Regions from separate parts of the Streptomyces sp. NPDC091282 genome, predicted to be linked through region 1. Evidence: riboswitches for the same ligand, from Rfam matches in the RefSeq annotation. Region 1 holds a riboswitch; each other region holds the start of a gene.
The links. Region 1 has a riboswitch for cyclic di-AMP ahead of ACIQOE_RS15475 (NlpC/P60 family protein). Riboswitches for the same ligand answer to the same signal wherever they lie in the genome.
Positions count from the first base shown of each region.

Region 2: linked by a shared signal. The riboswitch ahead of ACIQOE_RS23320 (M23 family metallopeptidase) and the one ahead of ACIQOE_RS15475 (NlpC/P60 family protein) in region 1 are both predicted to bind cyclic di-AMP.
Region 3: linked by a shared signal. The riboswitch ahead of ACIQOE_RS28690 (transglycosylase family protein) and the one ahead of ACIQOE_RS15475 (NlpC/P60 family protein) in region 1 are both predicted to bind cyclic di-AMP.
Region 4: linked by a shared signal. The riboswitch ahead of ACIQOE_RS09915 (peptidoglycan DD-metalloendopeptidase family protein) and the one ahead of ACIQOE_RS15475 (NlpC/P60 family protein) in region 1 are both predicted to bind cyclic di-AMP.

Region 1 covers NZ_JBIVUX010000003.1:355,606-360,017, reverse strand. The annotation lists gene pcrA (DNA helicase PcrA) at 1-1,027, opposite strand, end outside; cyclic di-AMP (ydaO/yuaA leader) riboswitch at 1,350-1,520, shown strand; gene ACIQOE_RS15475 (NlpC/P60 family protein) at 1,529-2,671, shown strand; gene ACIQOE_RS15470 (hypothetical protein) at 2,771-3,124, opposite strand; gene ACIQOE_RS15465 (NlpC/P60 family protein) at 3,613-4,412, shown strand, end outside.
Region 2 covers NZ_JBIVUX010000005.1:20,462-24,873, reverse strand. The annotation lists gene ACIQOE_RS23335 (dihydrofolate reductase family protein) at 1-607, shown strand, start outside; tRNA gene ACIQOE_RS23330 (tRNA-Met) at 664-737, shown strand; gene ACIQOE_RS23325 (PP2C family protein-serine/threonine phosphatase) at 939-2,033, shown strand; cyclic di-AMP (ydaO/yuaA leader) riboswitch at 2,292-2,452, shown strand; gene ACIQOE_RS23320 (M23 family metallopeptidase) at 2,460-3,494, shown strand; gene ACIQOE_RS23315 (aldo/keto reductase) at 3,650-4,412, shown strand, end outside.
Region 3 covers NZ_JBIVUX010000006.1:347,783-352,194, forward strand. The annotation lists gene ACIQOE_RS28680 (cytochrome P450) at 1-132, shown strand, start outside; gene ACIQOE_RS28685 (transglycosylase family protein) at 258-1,259, shown strand; cyclic di-AMP (ydaO/yuaA leader) riboswitch at 1,454-1,625, shown strand; gene ACIQOE_RS28690 (transglycosylase family protein) at 1,629-2,309, shown strand; gene eno (phosphopyruvate hydratase) at 2,614-3,900, shown strand; gene ACIQOE_RS28700 (septum formation initiator family protein) at 4,009-4,412, shown strand, end outside.
Region 4 covers NZ_JBIVUX010000002.1:617,615-622,026, forward strand. The annotation lists gene ACIQOE_RS09905 (TetR/AcrR family transcriptional regulator) at 1-64, shown strand, start outside; gene ACIQOE_RS09910 (SGNH/GDSL hydrolase family protein) at 109-894, opposite strand; gene ACIQOE_RS09915 (peptidoglycan DD-metalloendopeptidase family protein) at 1,134-2,063, opposite strand; cyclic di-AMP (ydaO/yuaA leader) riboswitch at 2,068-2,228, opposite strand; gene ACIQOE_RS09920 (alpha-galactosidase) at 2,537-4,412, opposite strand, start outside.

The DNA of each region.
Region 1 (4,412 bases):
GGATGTTGCGGATCGTCGCGCCCCGGAAGGCGTAGATCGACTGGTCGGCGTCGCCGACGACGCACAGCTCGGCGGGCGGCAGGTCGTGCTCGGCGGGTGGTACGTCCTCGGCGTGGCCGCCGGTGCCGACCAGCTCGCGCACGAGCGCGTACTGGGCGTGGTTGGTGTCCTGGTACTCGTCGACCAGGACGTGCCGGAAGCGGCGGCGGTAGTGCTCGGCGACGTCCGGGAAGGCCCGCAGCAGGTTGACCGTCGTCATGATCAGGTCGTCGAAGTCGAGGGCGTTCGCCTCGCGCAGCCGCGACTGGTAGAGCGCGTAGGCCTGGGCGAGGGTCTTCTCGAAGCCGTCGGTGGCCTGCGCGGCGAAGTCCTCCTCGTCGATCAGCTCGTTCTTGAGGTTGCTGATCTTGGCGCTGAAGGACTTGGGCGGGAAGCGCTTGGGGTCGAGGTCCAGGTCGCGGCAGACCAGGGCCATCAGGCGCTTGGAGTCGGCAGCGTCGTAGATCGAGAAGGAGGAGGTGAAGCCGAGCTTCTTGCTCTCCCTGCGCAGGATCCGCACGCACGCGCTGTGGAAGGTCATGACCCACATCGCGTTCGCGCGCGGGCCGACGAGGTGCTCGACGCGCTCCTTCATCTCGCCCGCGGCCTTGTTGGTGAAGGTGATCGCGAGGATCTGGCCGGGGTGCACCTGCCGGGCGCCCAGCAGGTGCGCGATGCGGTGGGTGAGCACGCGCGTCTTGCCGGAACCGGCACCGGCCACGATGAGCAGCGGGGTGCCGGCGTGCACGACGGCGGCCCGCTGGTTCTCGTTCAGCCCCTCCAGGAGGGTGGCCGGGTCCTGGGCGGGGCGGGCGGCGCCGTCGCGGTAGTAGGCGTCCCGGTCCGGGGGCGCGTCGAACCGCCCGCCGAACAGATCGTCCGGAATCGGCTCCGGTACGTGCTCGTCCTCGGGCGGCGGGGGTTCCTCCTCGTGGCCGCGCGGGGGCTGGAGGCTCGCCAGGAAGCTGTCGTCAAAGAGGCTGCTCATCGCTCTCCGAGTCTAGGGCGCCCCACTGACAACCGGTCCCCACCCCGCAAACTCGCCCCCGTCACCCACCAGAACCGGCCGCTCACGATCAGCGATGACGCACCGTGAGCGGAGGCGCGCCCGCCGGGCGGCGGGACGGGCCGGTCGACTCCTGCGGACACGTCGCGCCATATCCGGACGAATGCACCGATCTCTTGAGCCACCGAGGCCAAGGTCACGAAAATGTATCGGGCATATCGCACATCAACCTTCACACAGAGCACACGAGTTGGCTAGCGTGCGGGCAGGCCGTACGACCCCCACCGGCGAACGTCGCCGGGCCGCACGGCCTCCGCCGAGTCCAGGGTGCCGCCGCGCATCCGGAGCCGGGGACCCACCGAACCCGGGGTGAATCGGTCCCGACTTCCCTCCGGGGAGCGGACCGTAGGGCAACCCTTCCGAGTCATCCGCCCGAACCCGACAGCTAACCCGGTAGGCGGAGCACGGAAGGAGTCGCCCCCGTTGGCGTCGCACCGCAAGTCGCGTCCGTCCGCAACGCGCGTAGCAGGCATACGCACCCCCGCCCTGGCCACCGCCGCCCTCACCTCCGTGGCCCTGCTCTCCCAGACGGCCAACGCCGCGCCCTCCGAGGACGGCAAGCCCAGCCTGGAGGAGGTCGAGAAGAAGGTCGACGCCCTCTACCGGCAGGCGGAGTCGGCGACCGAGAAGTACAACGCGGCCAAGGAGAGGACGGGCAAGCAGCGCAAGCAGGTCGACACCCTGCTCGACGACGTCGCCCAGCGCACGGACCGGCTGAACAAGGCGCGTGAGGAGCTGGGTTCGTTCGCCGCGGCCCAGTACCGGACGGGGGCCAGCGCGCCCGACACGTCGACCTTCCTGCTCGCGGACACCCCGCAGGACTACTTCGACCAGACGCAGCTGATGAACCGGCTGACCTCGCGCCAGAAGGGCGCGGTCGACGACTACGCCACCCAGCAGTCCGCGACCATGGCGAAGCGGCAGGAGGCCGCCAAGAGCCTGGAGACCCTCACCGAGACCCAGGACGACCTGAAGACCGCCAAGAGCACCGTCCAGGCGAAGCTGGCGTCCGCGCGGGAGCTGCTGTCACAGCTGAACGCCCAGGAGAAGGCGCGGCTGGCGGAGATCGAGAAGAAGCAGCGGGCAGCGGCGGCGGCCAAGGCGGCGGAGCTGGCGAAGCAGCAGGCGGCGGCCGAGCGGAAGGACGCCCCGCCGTCGTCCGCGCCGTCCTCGGGCGGCTCCTCCTCGTCCTCCGGCTCCGCCTACGGGACGAAGGCCGCCAAGGCGATCGCCTTCGCCCGCGCGCAGATCGGCAAGCCGTACGTCTGGGGCGCCACCGGCCCCGGCTCCTACGACTGCTCCGGCCTGTCCCAGGCCGCCTGGAAGGCCGCGGGCGTCTCGCTGCCGCGCACCACGTACGACCAGGTGAACGCCGGCACCACCGTCTCCCTCGCCGACGCCCGCCCCGGCGACCTGGTCTTCTTCTACGACGACGTCACCCACGTCGGCATCTACATCGGCGACGGCATGATGATCCACGCCCCGAAGCCCGGCGCCTACGTCCGGGAGGAGTCGATCTACTACGGCGGCGAGTCGATCATCCACAGCGTGGTACGCCCGGCCTGAACCGGGCGGACCCGCGCCTTTCGCACCGCACGCGCGCGTGCCCCGTTCGCACGGCGGCCGGGGCCGCGCCCGGGCCGGCTTCCCCGGACGTCCCCCGGATCACGTCCACAGCACGGCGATGAAGATGTTCGCCATGGTCAGCAGGCCGACCGCGCCGAACGCGCCCTTCTCCACCTTCTCCTCGTCCCGCTTCACGTAGACGAGCCCGAGGATCACGATCAGCAGCGCGAGCTTCACACCGATCTTGACGGTGTTGACGTGGTGGTCGTCGGCCTCGTTGAGACCGACCAGGATCACGCCCGTGGCGAGCATGGTGAACGCGCCGTGCAGCATTCCGGGGACGAACCGGGCCGTGCCCTGGCCCATCGCCTTCATCTGGGTGAGGAAGCCGCCGAGGAGCGCGGCGATGCCGATGATGTGCAGGCCGACGAAGAGATGGATGAGTACGCCCATGGCTCCGGAGCCTAACCAGCCGCCCCCGGAGCACCGCTCACCGGCCCCTGTCCGGGCGCCTTCTCCTGTCCGGACACCGGCTTTCCGCGACATCCGCTCCGGCACCCGGCATCGCATATATGCGCCATAGCAGCCCGCGCACCCCGGCCGCCCCGGAACCGGCGCTTCGGTCATCCCGCCCCGTGAAGCCGACGGCTCCGGACCGGAATTCCGGTCACATACCGTCAGGTAACGATCCGGTCACACCAATTCCGTGCATCACGTTACCGACCCGACACACTCCGTCCTAGCGTCCTCCCCCAGGTGACCGACTCCCCACCGCCGCCCGGGCCAGGGGCGGCAGTCGGACACCACCGCCGAGAAAGTCCGGCGGCGGCCCGTTCCCCTGTGCGGGCCGCCGCCGGACGCGTACACCGCGGTCGCACACACGCTCCCCCGGCCTGTGTACGGACGGTCCGGCGGCCTACGAAAGGACGTGAGCAGTCCAGGTGGCAGCGCACCGCAAGCCCCGACAGCGCTCGCTCGGCGGCAACACGGCCCGCACGGCCGTCACCCTCGCCCTGGCGGGCGCGGCCACCGCGACGGGCTTCGAAGGGACCGGCAACGCCGAGCCGCAACTGACACCGGCGCAGGTGAAGGCCAAGGTGGACCAGCTGTACCAGCAGGCCGAGACGGCCACCGAGAAGTACGACGGGGCGAAGGAGAAGGCCGACACGGCCCAGCGGCGGATCAAGGCGCTCCAGGACCAGACCGCCCGCAAGCAGGAGAATCTCAACTCCGCGCGGGACGCGCTCGGTCTGGCCGCGGCCGCGCAGTACCGCGACGGCGGTATCGACCCGGCGTGGCAGCTGGCGCTCTCCAGCGATCCCGACCGGTACCTGGACAACGCCGCGTTCGCCGAACGGGCCGGCGCCGCTCAGGCCGGCGCGGTCACACGGGTGCGCCGGCAGCTGCGGGAGATCGAGCAACTGCGCGGCGCGGCACACGTGGAGCTGGCCTCGCTGCGCTCCCGGCAGGCCGAGCTGGAACGGCAGAGGACCACCATCACCGGCAAACTCGCCGAGGCCCGGCGGCTGCTGGACCGGCTCTCGCCGCAGCAGCAGGCGGTGGTCACCGCGGACGGCTCGCCCGCGCGCGCCTCCCGCTCGGCCTCCGACGGCCGCGCCGCGCTCGCCTCGGCCACCGCCCCGGCGACCGCCTCCGACTCCCGGGCCGCGGCCGCCGTGGCGTACGCCTACTCCAAGCTCGGCAGCCCCTACGTCTGGGGCGCGACCGGCCCGAACGCCTT
Region 2 (4,412 bases), on a different contig from region 1:
CCTGGCGCCCCTCTTCGTCGGCGACCCGAAGGCGCCGCGCCTGTTCGGGCCCGGCGGATACCAGGCGGGACGGCTGCGGCTCGTGGAGAGCCGCCGTATCGAGGACGTCGTCCTGATGCGGTACGAGCCCACCGCGCCCGGCGCGGGCGGGTCGGTGTCCGCCGCCGACCGGCACTGGCTGCGGATCGCCTGCGAACTGGCGGCCGACTGCCCGCCCTCGCGGACCGCGTTCAGCGTCGGCGCCGTGGTGGTCGCGGCCGACGGCACGGAACTGGCCCGCGGCCACTCGCGCGAGGCCGGCGACCCCGTCGTGCACGCGGAGGAGGCGGCCCTGGCCAAGATCCCCGCGGACGACCCGCGGCTGGCCACCGCCACCGTCTACACCAGCCTCGAACCCTGCACCCGCCGCGCCTCCCGGCCGCATCCCTGCGCCGAGCTGATCCTGCGGGCCGGGGTGCGGCGGGTGGTGACGGCGTGGCGCGAACCGGACACCTTCGTCGAGGCGGCCGACGGGACGGGAGCGCTGCGTGAGGCGGGGGTGGCGGTGCTGGTGCTCGGCGCGTACGAGGACCTGGCGAAGGCCCCCAACGGCCACCTGCTGAGCTGACCGCGTTCAACCGATGTGACTCGCCCTCTTCCGATGGCGTATGCTGGTTTCACCGACGCGGGGTGGAGCAGCTCGGTAGCTCGCTGGGCTCATAACCCAGAGGTCGCAGGTTCAAATCCTGTCCCCGCTACTGAAGGCCCAGGGCCGGAATTCCGAACAGGGATTCCGGCCCTGAGTCGTGTCCGGCCCGGACCGGCGTCCACCGGCACGTGTCCGTCGTCACATCCGCCCGCGCTCATCCGCCCGGCCCACACCGCTCGCCGCCCTCCGCTCGCAGCCGCAAATCTGGACGGACACGCAGGGGGATCCCGGAACAGAGGAGAGTCGTACCGTGGGCTTCGGAGAGGCGCCGGAGGACGGGTCCGTGACCGTCCGCACCCTGGCCCGCCTGCTGCCCGCCCTGCTGATCGTCGGCGGTGTCTTCTACGACGCCCTCACCCCGGTCGCCTTCACGGCCGTGCCGTTCTTCACGGCCGCCCCGCTGGTCGCCGCTCCCCTCTCCTCCCTGCGCACCACGGTCCTGACCGGCCTGGCCTCCTTCCTCGCCGTCTACGCCGTGCACGCGCGCTTCGGCTACGTGCCCGACGCGGACGCCGTCACCGAGCTGACCACCGTGGCCACCGTCTCCGCCCTCGCCGCCGGCATCAACCGGGTCGTGCGCCGCGGCGACCAGCGGCTGGCCTCCGCCCGCGAGGTCGCCGAGGCCGCCCAGCGCGCGGTGCTGCCCGAGCCCGCCGAACGGATCGGCGGCTTCGAGATCGCCGCCCGCTACGAGGCGGCCCAGGAGGGCACTCTCGTCGGCGGTGACCTGTACGCCGTCCAGGACACCCCGTACGGGGTGCGGCTGGTCGTCGGCGACGTCCGCGGCAAGGGGATGGGCGCGGTCGCCGCCGTCGCGGTGGTGCTCGGCGCGTTCCGGGAGGCCGCCGAGCAGGAGGCCTCGCTGGAGGCGGTGGCGGGGAGGCTGGAACGGGCGCTGGCCCGCGAGGGCGTCCGGCGCGGCGGCGTCGACACGTTCGAGGGGTTCACCACCGCCGTGCTCGCCGAACTCCCGCACGGCGAGGGCACGGTCCGGGTCGTCAACCGGGGCCATCCGCCGCCGCTGCTGCTGCACGCCGACGGCACGGTGCGCCCGGTCGAGGTGTCCGAGGCCGCGCTGCCGCTGGGGATGGGCGAGCTGGGCGCCTGGCCGGACCGGGCCGCCGAGCGGCCGTTCCCGGGCGGGGCCGCGTTGCTGCTGCACACCGACGGCCTCTCCGAGGCCCGGGACGCGCACGGCCGGTTCTTCGACCCGGAGCGGCGGCTGGCCGGCCGGGCCGGCACCGCCCCGGGGGCGCTGCTGGCCCGTCTCGCGGCCGAGGTGCGCCGGCACACCGGCGGCCGGATGGCGGACGACATGGCGCTGCTGGTGGTGCGGCGCACCTGAGCGCCCGTCCAGGGGGATGTCACCCTCGGTGTGCGGACGGAAGCCCTCCGCATAACATCTGAGTCACCATCAAAACGCGCGTGACTCCTGTGCCGCGCAGAACGCACGGCCAACTCGACCGTTTTTGACCGTTCGTGGCAGGTAAGTCCTTGCTTTGAAAGCTTAATGATCAAGGAGAACGGCTTGGAATCTGCCAGCCGCGTCTATTAACGTTCGATAACGCAGCGCGGTCGTCCCAGCCGTCACCCGCGACGGCTCCGTGCGCACGCGCCGAATCCCGCAAGGGAACCGGGGAACCACCTACTTGGGGTGAATCGCACGTATGTCGCCGGGTACGAAACGGCCGGTATACGCGCGTAGGAGACCTTCCTGCTCCGAACCCGTCAGCTAACCCGGTAGGCAGCGGAAGGAAAGGAGTGCGCCCGCGTGGCGTCCAACCGGCCTGCTCCGACAGCCCCGTTCGTGCCCAGCCAGCGTCAGCCCGAGGCCTACGGCTACGGCGGCCTGCGCACCGACGAGGGCCCCTGGGAGGAGTGGAACCCCACCGAGGAGTCCCTCGCCCCGGTACGCGGCCGGCACCGCGTCTCCAAGCAGCGCGGCGGCGGACTCGCCCGCAGCTCCACGGTCCTCGGCGTCGGTGTCATCGCCGCCGTCGGCGCGGGCGGCATGGCCAGCGCCAACACCGGCAAGCCGCCGGTCTCCATCTCGCTGCCCGACCTGCCGTCCTCCGTCGACTCCCTGCTCGGCGACGGCGCCGGCCACCAGGCCACCCAGACCGCGCTCAGCAGCGTCACCACGGCGACCGCCACCGACGCGGACTCCTCCTCCGACGCCGGTGAGGCACTGCGCAGCCGGATCATCGCCCAGGCCGAGCAGCAGCAGACCCAGATCGACGTCCGGGCCACCGCCAAGGCCGTGGCCGCCGCCGACAAGGCGGTCTCCGACGCCGAGGCCAAGGCGGAGAAGGCCGCGGCCACCCAGGCCGCGGACGCCAAGGAGAAGGCGCAGGCCGCCGAGAAGGCGCAGGCCGAGCAGAAGCGGCTCGCCGCGCTGGCCAAGCAGTACACGCTGCCGGTCGTCTCGTACACGATCACCGGCACCTTCGGGCAGGCCGGCTCCATGTGGGCCTCCGGGTACCACACCGGCCTCGACTTCGCCGCTCCCACCGGCACCCTGATCAAGGCCGTGCACAGCGGCACCGTCACGGAGGCCGGCTGGGCCGGTTCCTACGGCTACCGCACGATCCTCACCCTCGACGACGGCACCGAGCTGTGGTTCTGCCACCAGTCCTCGATCGGCGTCAAGGTCGGCCAGAAGGTCGCCACCGGCGACGTCATCGGCCGGGTCGGCGCCACCGGCAACGTCACCGGCCCGCACCTCCACCTGGAGGTCCACCCCGGCGGCCAGGCCACCGGCATCGACCCGATGACCTGGCTGCGCGGCAAGGGCCTCAACCCCTGACCGACCCCACTGATCCCCGGCGGCCCTGACGACACCCCCCCGACGTCAGGGCTGCCGGTCCGGTGTGTCCCGGGCCGGGCCGGGGCCTTCCGCTTTTACGAGAACTTCGCGTTGCGGCGGCATCGGTCCGCAGGCGGCCGGTGTTGAACTGGGACATGACCCCTTCTTCCGCTTCTCCCGCATCCGGCTCCCTCCGCAAGCTCGGCGCCTCCGATCTGGAGGTGTTCCCGCTCTGCCTGGGCGGCAACGTCTTCGGCTGGACCGCCGACGAGACCGCCTCCTTCGCCGTCCTCGACGCGTACACCGACGCGGGCGGCAACTTCGTGGACACCGCCGACGCGTACACGGCCTGGATCGAGGGCCACCAGGGCGGTGAGTCCGAGACCGTCATCGGCAAGTGGGTCAAGGAACGCGGCAACCGCGCCGACGTCGTCATCGCGACGAAGGTCAGCCAGCACCCCGAGTACCCCGGCCTGTCCGGCGCGAACATCAAGGCCGCCGCGGACGCGTCCCTGCGCCGCCTGGGCACCGACTACATCGACCTGTACTACACGCACTTCGACCAGCCCGAGATCCCGGTCGAGGAGATCATCGGCGCCCTGGACGAGCTGGTGCGGGCCGGCAAGGTCCGGCACATCGCCGCCTCCAACATCACCGCGGAGCGGCTCCAGGAGTCGCTGGACTTCTCCGACCGCGAGGGCCTGGCCCGGTACGTCGCCCTCCAGCCCCACTACAACCTGGTCTCCCGCGACACCTACGAGGGCGCCCTGCAGGAGCTGGCCTCCCGCACGGGCCTGGCCGCGGTCCCGTACTTCGCGCTCGCCGCGGGCTTCCTCACCGGCAAGTACCGCCCCGGCGCGGCGGTGGACAGCGCCCGCGCGGGCCGCGCCGCCCAGTACCTGGAGACCGAGCGGGGCC
Region 3 (4,412 bases), on a different contig from region 1:
CGGCTGGCGGCGGAGGAGAGCGAGCTGCGCTGGCGCGGCGGCCTCATCATGCGCGGACTGCGCACGCTCCCAGTGGAGTTCACCCCCGCCGAGCCCATCTCCGCCAAAGATGACCAGGGTTCAACTATGTGATCTTCACGTGATCTACGCGGCATTAACTTGTGACAAGTGATCGTCTGCCTATACGTTCACCCATCAGTGCGGCGCGCCGGCAGGACCGTCGTGCCGGTCACCGCTGTCGCTCGAAAGGTCTCCGCATGCTCTCCGGGAACGGTCGTCACCGTCGCCCCCGTCAGGCTCCGGCACTCCTTGTGGCAGCCGGCGTGACCGGCTCGGCCATCGCCATCCCGCTCCTCGGTGCGGCGAGCGCCAACGCGGCCGACGGCAGCACCTGGGACCGGGTGGCCGAGTGCGAGAGCGGCGGCTCCTGGAGCATGGACGAGGGCACCGGGTACTACGGCGGCCTGCAGATGTCCCAGGACGACTGGGACCGGTACGGCGGCCAGGAGTACGCCGGCACGCCCGACCAGGCGAGCCGTTCGCAGCAGATCGCCGTCGCCGAGAAGATCCTCGCCGACCAGGGCACCAAGCCCTGGCGGACCTGCGCCCTGCTCGCCGGGCTCTCCTCGGACGACGCCTCGGTGAACGTCGACACGGGCGCCGACGGCTCGGACGACGCGTCCGGCTCCTCCGACGCGCCCACCGGGCTGTCGGATTCGTCCTCTTCTTCTGGTTCATCGGATTCATCCGCCCCCTCGGACTCCGGCCCCTCCGACTCCTCGGCGGACCCCTCGGACTCCGTGTCCGCCACGCCGTCGCCGAGCGCGAGCGAAGATTCCGGCAAGGACGCTCCCGCCGCCTCCTCGAAGACGGCCGAAAAGGGATCCGGCGGCTCGGACACCTCGAAGGCGAGTGAGAACCCGGTCGTTCCGGAAGCCGACGACTCGGACAATTCGTGGCAGACGGGCAGTTCCTGGGACCTCGTCGACACGGGTGCGATCGGCAGCAGCGGCAAGCACCGCGGCGGCTCGGCGGACGAAAGCGTGACAAACGGTCAGAGTGGGACTTCTTCCGGCCGTCACGCCTCCCGGAGCGCGGACACCTACACCGTGCGGGACGGCGACACGCTCGCCTCCATCGCCGACTCCCTTGACCTGGACGGCGGATGGCGTGCGCTCTACGCCGCCAACAAGGCCGACATCGGCACCGACCCGAACGACATCGCCCCCGGTCAGACCCTGAAGCTCGGCGCCGAATAGGACCGGTGTCGGCGGGAGTTGACGCCCCGCTTCGAGTTGAATGTCCGTTTTGGTGAAAGTGTGGGATGAGTCTCAAAGGCCCTGATCATCTTTGAAATTCACCTGATCGCCTGTTTACGGTCAAGGCCGCTCGTCACCACGAGCCCCGGTTGTCGCAACGCCGAGTCCTGCCAGCGGCCGCCCGGGAACAGTCGTCGCGTCAAGCGCCGTAGGCAGGAGCGGGGGACCCAAGGTAGGTGCCGGGACCGGTGGTTGAGACCGCCGTGTCCGGCTAGGGGTGGAGCCGCGCACCGTGAGGTGTGCGGCCGGGCAACTCATTCGGCCCGAACCCGACAGCTCACCTCGCAGGCGTCGGTGAGGGGATCCTCCATGCTGTTTTCCGGCAAGGGCAAGCACCGTCGTCCGTCCAAGGCCACCCGCGTCGCCGCGCTCGCCGGCGTCACCGGCGTCGCCATCGCCGCTCCGCTGATGGCCACCGGCACCGCCTCCGCGGCCACCGCCTCCGAGTGGGACGCCGTCGCCCAGTGCGAGTCCGGTGGCAACTGGGCCATCAACACCGGCAACGGCTACTTCGGCGGCCTGCAGTTCTCCGCCTCCACCTGGGCCGCGTACGGCGGCACGCAGTACGCCGCGCAGGCCAACCAGGCCGGCAAGGCGCAGCAGATCGAGATCGCCGAGAAGGTCCTCGCCGCGCAGGGCAAGGGTGCCTGGCCGGTCTGCGGCACGGGCCTGTCCGGCGCCGCCTACAACGGCGGCTCCAGCTCCTCCGGCAGCTCGTCGAGCGGCAGCACCGCCGACCGCTCGACCGACAGCCAGGCCGCCTCCCGCTCCGCCGAGCGCCCGGCCGCCAAGAAGACGGTCACCACCCCGACCGGCAAGAAGGTGAAGAAGGGCGACGGCGAGTACAAGGTCGTCAAGGGCGACTCGCTCAGCTCGATCGCCGAGAAGCACAAGGTCAAGGGTGGCTGGCAGACGCTGTTCAAGCTGAACAAGGACATCGTCGACGACGCCGACTTCATCTACCCGGGCCAGATGCTGCACCTCAAGTAGGCGGCAGGCCGCCCCCGTCCCCCATGGACCCCCGCCCCGGTGCGTTCTCCCCCGTACGCACCGGGGCGGGGTTTTCGTGTGCGGGCCGCCGCCCGCGGTCCTCTTCTTGACCCGCTCTTCTCCCGTTCTTCATCGGACCCCCCTTTGTTCCGTACATGAACAATGAGTACCGTCAGTGTGTCCACGGGCCGGTCGGTAGGCCGGATGACGGGTCCGGGACGGTTAGGCTCTAGTCGCAAGGCTGAGCAAGGGCCGACAAGGCCCGCGTGCGCCCGCACAACCAGCGTCACATCCCAAGAAGGAGATGCTCGTGCCGTCCATCGACGTCGTCGTAGCCCGGGAAATCCTGGACTCCCGAGGCAACCCCACGGTCGAGGTCGAGGTCGGCCTCGACGACGGCAGCACGGGTCGTGCCGCCGTTCCCTCCGGCGCCTCCACCGGCGCCTTCGAGGCCATCGAGCTCCGTGACGGCGACCCCAACCGCTACCTCGGCAAGGGCGTCGAGAAGGCCGTCCTCGCCGTCATCGAGCAGATCGGCCCGGAGCTGGTCGGCTACGACGCCACCGAGCAGCGCCTGATCGACCAGGCCATGTTCGACCTGGACGCCACCGACAACAAGGGCTCGCTCGGCGCCAACGCGATCCTCGGCGTCTCCCTCGCCGTCGCGCACGCCGCCTCCGAGGCCAGCGACCTGCCGCTGTTCCGCTACCTGGGCGGCCCCAACGCGCACCTGCTGCCGGTGCCGATGATGAACATCCTCAACGGCGGTTCGCACGCGGACTCCAACGTGGACATCCAGGAGTTCATGATCGCCCCGATCGGCGCGGAGTCCTTCTCCGAGGCGCTGCGCTGGGGTGCCGAGGTCTACCACACCCTGAAGAAGGTCCTGAAGAACAAGGGCCTGTCCACCGGTCTCGGCGACGAGGGCGGCTTCGCCCCGAACCTGGAGTCCAACCGCGCCGCGCTCGACCTCATCCTGGAGGCGATCAAGCAGGCCGGTTACGTCCCCGGCGAGCAGATCGCGCTCGCGCTCGACGTCGCCGCGTCCGAGTTCTACAAGGACGGCAAGTACGAGTTCGAGGGCAAGTCCCGCTCGGCCGCCGAGATGACCGAGTACTACGAGGAGCTCGTCGCCTCCTACCCGCTGGTCTCCATCGAGGACCCGCTGTTCGAGGACGACTGGGCCGGCTGGAAGGTCCTCACCGACAAGCTCGGTGACAAGGTCCAGATCGTCGGCGACGACCTGTTCGTCACCAACCCGGAGCGCCTGGCCCGCGGCATCGAGGACGGCGCCGCCAACGCCCTGCTCGTCAAGGTGAACCAGATCGGCTCGCTCACCGAGACCCTGGACGCCGTCGAGCTGGCCCAGCGCAACGGCTTCAAGTGCATGATGTCCCACCGCTCCGGCGAGACCGAGGACGTCACCATCGCCGACCTCGCCGTCGCCACCAACTGCGGCCAGATCAAGACCGGCGCCCCGGCCCGCTCCGAGCGCGTCGCCAAGTACAACCAGCTGCTGCGCATCGAGGAGATCCTCGACGACGCCGCGGTGTACGCCGGCCGCAGCGCCTTCCCGCGCTTCAAGGGCTGAGCCGTAGGGCCCGTAGAGGGTAAGGCTTAGCCAGTCGTACGTACGTCCCCGTACCCGGTCCCGTACCGTGTGCGGGGACGTACGCGCGTGTGAACGGGAGGCGGGGACATGGCCGTGAGGGACCGGGACCGGTTCTCCACCGCGACCAGGCTGAAACTGCTCGGCGAGCAGACGGCGGCCCGGGTCTACCGCTCCCAGACCAAGCGGCAGGCCCGCCGCTCGCGGCTCACCGGCCGCGCCGCGCTGCTCGCGATCGTGCTGTGCACGATGATCGTCGCGCTCGCCTATCCGATGCGCCAGTACGTCTCCCAGCGTGCCGAGATCGCCGACCAGGAGCGTCAGCAGAAGCAGGCCAGGCAGCGGGTCGAGCAGCTGCGGGACGTCAAGGCCCGGTGGCAGGACGACGCGTACGCCGAGCAGCAGATCCGGCAGCGGCTGCACTACGTGATGCCGGGGGAGACCGGCTACATCGTGATCGACCCCGCTGCCGCCCAGCAGGCGCACGCCTACCT
Region 4 (4,412 bases), on a different contig from region 1:
GCGGGCGCAGGAGTGGGTCGACGAGGCGCTGGCGCGCGAGGTCGGGCTGGACCAGGACGGATGAGGGGCGGCCCGCGCGCGGGCCGCCCCTCATCCGCTTCCGTGACCTCAGGCCACGGAAGCGATCCGCATCCTGATGTCGTCCGGGGACAGCGCCCCCTTGGCGGTCACGTGGTCGCCCGAGGACTCGCCGCGCAGCCGCCGGCCGATCCACGGCACCAGGTACTCACGGGCCCAGTGCACGTCGTCGCGGCGGATCTCCAGGGTGCCGCGGGGCGGCAGCGGCGGCCACGGCTGGTCCGGGTCGGCCGGCACGTCGAGGCCGAGCACCTGGCCGGCCCGCAGCGCCACTCGCGTGTGCCCCTCGGGAGACAGGTGCAGCCGGTCGCCGTCCCAGGCCCGCCGGTCCTGCACGGTCTTCAGGGACCACAGGTCGAGCACCGGGCAGCCGTACCGGTCGGCGACGGCGCGGACATGGCCGTTGTAGGTGGCGATCTTGCCGCGCAGATGCTTGAGGACCGGCACCCCGCGGGTGTCGAAGCCGGTGGTCACCAGGACCGTCCCGACGGCCTCGGTGAGCCGGGCCACGGCCCGCTCGAACCGCTCGGCCACCTCGTCGGGGTCGGTGCCGGGGCGGATGATGTCGTTGCCGCCCGCGCTGAAGGAAACCAGGTCCGGGGCGAGTTCCACGGCCCTGGGCAACTGCTCCGCCACGATCTGGTCGAGCAGCCTCCCGCGCACCGCGAGGTTGGTGTAGTCGAAATCGCCCTCGGGCCGCCGGTCCGACAGCAGGACCGCGAACCGGTCCGCCCAGCCGACGAACGCCCCGTCGGGGCCGGGGTCGCCGACGCCTTCGGTGAAGCTGTCCCCCACCGCCACGTACGACCCGATCACTGATGCCTTGTCACTCTTCGAATCGTCTGCCACGTCGGGTCATGATTCACCTCGGACTGTGACCTACGCGACCGTAATAAAGGGTTGACGACCGGTGAGATAAGACACTTGTAAATAGTCGACCAAGCCAGGAATAAGCCTCTGAGCAGGGGCGTTGAAGCGTCGATCGCCCGAAGGCCGGACCCGGGGATCAGGGGTCCGGCCTTCGGAGTGCGTGGCGCCTCGCAGGTGTCGACGGGTCAGCCGACGGTGACGCCCTTCGAGCGGAGGTAGGCGACCGGGTCGAGGTCGGAACCGTAGTCGGGGGTGGTCCGGATCTCGAAGTGGAGGTGCGGGCCTGTGACGTTGCCGGTGGCGCCGGAGAGGCCTATCTGCTGACCCTCGGTCACGGTCTGGCCGACCGAGACGGAGAGCGCGGAGAGGTGGCCGTACTGCGCGTAGTGGCCGTCGGCGAGCCGGATGACGACCTGGTTGCCGTAGGCGCCGCCCCAGCCGGCCGTGACCACCGTGCCCTCGCCGACGGCCTTGACCGGGGTGCCGGTCGGGACGACGAAGTCGACCCCGGTGTGGTAGCCGCTGGACCACATGCTGCCGGCGACGTGGTAGCGGGTGCCGAGGGTGCCGCCGGTCACCGGGAGGGTGAAGCCGGAGACGGCCGTCGCGGAGTTGTCCGAGGAGGAGCCCGGGTCCGAGGACGGTGCGGCGGGGGTGTCGGACCGGGTGGGCGCCGGAGCGTCCGGCCGGGAGTCCCGGCTCGGGCGGTCGGGCGCGGCGTGGCGGCCGCCGAGCGTGAGTTCGAGACCGGGGTGGATCAGCGAGGGGTTGGCGCCGACCGCCTGCCGGTTGTCGGCGTAGAGCCGCTGCCAGCCGCCGGCCACGTCGTGCTCGTCGGCGATCTTCGCGAGGCAGTCGCCGGAGACCACGGTGTAGACGCGGTGCGTGGAATTCCCGGTGCCGGAATTCTGGGCGGCGGATTTCCGCGCGGCCGTCTTCGCGACGGTCGGAATCGACTGCGCGGCCTTTTCGGAAACGGTCTGCGTGGTGGCCGCGTGGGCGCCGGTGGCACCCATGAGCGGCAGGGCCAGCGCGGCGCCGCCGGTTCCGGCGACGGCCATCGAGCGCGTGAGGCGCGGGGACTTGGGACGGCGGTGCTTACCCTTCGCGGGCATGACGCATTCCTCTCCGGCGCCTGCGAGGTGAGCTGTCGGGTTCGGGCTGGAGCTGCCCGGCCACGCGGGAAGACGTGGCTACACCCCTAGCCGTCCCGGGAACCGGAACAGGCGGTCATACCTGGTGGGTCCCCCGCTCCTGCCGGGCACGGGTGAGTGTGTGTGGGGACTCCGGTCGGCGGCAGGATTCGGCGTTCCGTCCGGATGCGTGGTGAACGTAAGCGAGCAGGAGGGACGTGAACAAGAGCCCGGTTCCGTCCGTCCTGGTTTCACTTGATCCGTTATGGGAATTCCCGGTCACTCTCCGTGAATTCCCGGCTTTCGCGCACCCTCAATCCCCGGGAAAGCCACCGGAATTACGTGAGCATGACGCACGACGGACGGTCACGAATATGACGCTCCTCACGCACGTCCCGCCACGTCCGTCTATTCCATAACTAGTACGAACGAAGGCGCCACTTCGGACATAAGACTCAGATCCGGCGCAACCTGACAACCGTCGCATCCAGGTCGCCGCGCAGTTCCGTGCGCAACCCGTGGTGCAACAGCACGGCGCCGCGGAGTATTTCGCCCGTCTCCCGGTCCTCGTACGAGGCCGCCGGGTCGAGCCCCTGGAGCCGCAGGGCCGGCATCGGCTCGCCGTAGCTCTGGGCCTGGAGCCAGGCGAGCACCACGGTCTCGTCGCCCAGGGTGTACTGCACCGCGCTGAGCCCGCCGGCCGGCGGCCGCAGCCGGAACTGGTCGCCGCGCTGCACCAGGGGCCGGATGTCCTTGTAGAGCTCCACCCAGCGGGCGGCCTCCGCCAGCTCGTCCTCGGTCCACCGCGAGAGGTCGCCGCCGATGCCGAGGGCGCCCGCCATGGAGCTGACGAAGCGGAAGCGCAGGCTGCTGACCCGGCCGTTGAGCTGGTGGTTCGGGCTGTCGGTCACCCAGGCCGACATCACCCGGGCCGGATGGATCTGGCTGAAGCCGTGCTGGATGGCGAGCCGGTCCAGCGGGTCGGTGTTGTCGGAGGTCCACACCTCGTCGGTGCGGCTCATGATGCCGAGGTCGATCCGGCCGCCGCCGCCCGAGCAGGACTCGATGGCCACGTCCGGGTGGGCCGCCCGGATCCGGTCGATCAGGGCGTACAGCCCGCGGACGTGGTCGACCCACAGCCGCTGCGGGTACGGCTCGCCGGGCCAGCCCGCGTCCGTGAAGCAGCGGTTGAAGTCCCACTTCACGTAGTCGATCGGAGCGCTGGACAGCAGGGTGTCCAGCTGCTCCCACAGGTACTCCCGGACGTCCTCGCGGGCGAGGTTGAGGACGAGCTGATTGCGCAGTTCCGTGCGCCTGCGTCCCTGCTGGAACTGCACCCAGTCGGGGTGCGCGCGGTACAGGTCGCTGTCCGCGTTGACCATCTCGGGCTCGACCCAGATGCCGAACTGCATGCCGAGGGCGTGCACGTGGTCCGCGAGGGGCTTCAGGCCCTCGGGGAAGCGGTCCGGGTTGGGCGTCCAGTCACCGAGGCCCGCGCGGTCGCTGGTCCGGGCGCCGAACCAGCCGTCGTCGACCACGAACAGCTCGACGCCGATCGCGGCGGCCCGCCGGGCGAGGACGGCCTGCTGCTCCTCGGAGATGTCGAAGGTGGTGGCCTCCCAGGAGTTGAACAGCACCGGCCGGTCCCGCTCGGCGTCCGGGATGACGTACGCGCGCTGGTAGGCGTGCCAGGCACGGCTCGCGCCGCCGAAACCGCCCTCGCTCCACAGGCCCGCGAAGACCGGGCTGGTGTACGACTCGCCCTCGGCCAGCATGAGCAGGCCCGAGTCGTCGTAGCCGGCGCCGCCGGTGATCTGCACGCGCGCGTCGGGCAGTTGGGCGACGGCGATCCGCCAGGAGCCGGACCAGCCCAGCGCGCAGCCCCAGACCTCGCCGCGCTCCTCGGTGGCGTCGGTGTCGAGGGCGACCCAGGGCAGGTGCTGGTGGCCGGTGTGGCCGCGGCGGCTGCCGATCACCTTCTCGCCGTAGGTGAGCGGGGCGCGGGTGAGGCGGGACTCGGCGGCCCACCGGCCGTGCAGCTGGGACAGGCGCCAGCCCTCGCGGTCCGGGAGCGTCCAGGCGGCCGGGTCGGCCCGCAGCAGCTCCAGGGGCGCGTGAGCCCGGTTGTCGACGGTGACCCAGCGTTCGACGACGTCGCCGCGCATCCGGTAGTGCAGGGTGAGGAGGATCCCCGCGTCCTTGAACCGCAGCCGCAGTCCGTCACCGTCCGCGCCGGTGCCCTCGTCCGTCTCGTACGACTCGAAGGTCCACTCGGTGCCGCGGCGCTCCTCGGTGCGCACGGACAGCGCGGGGCGGACGAACCGCGGGCCG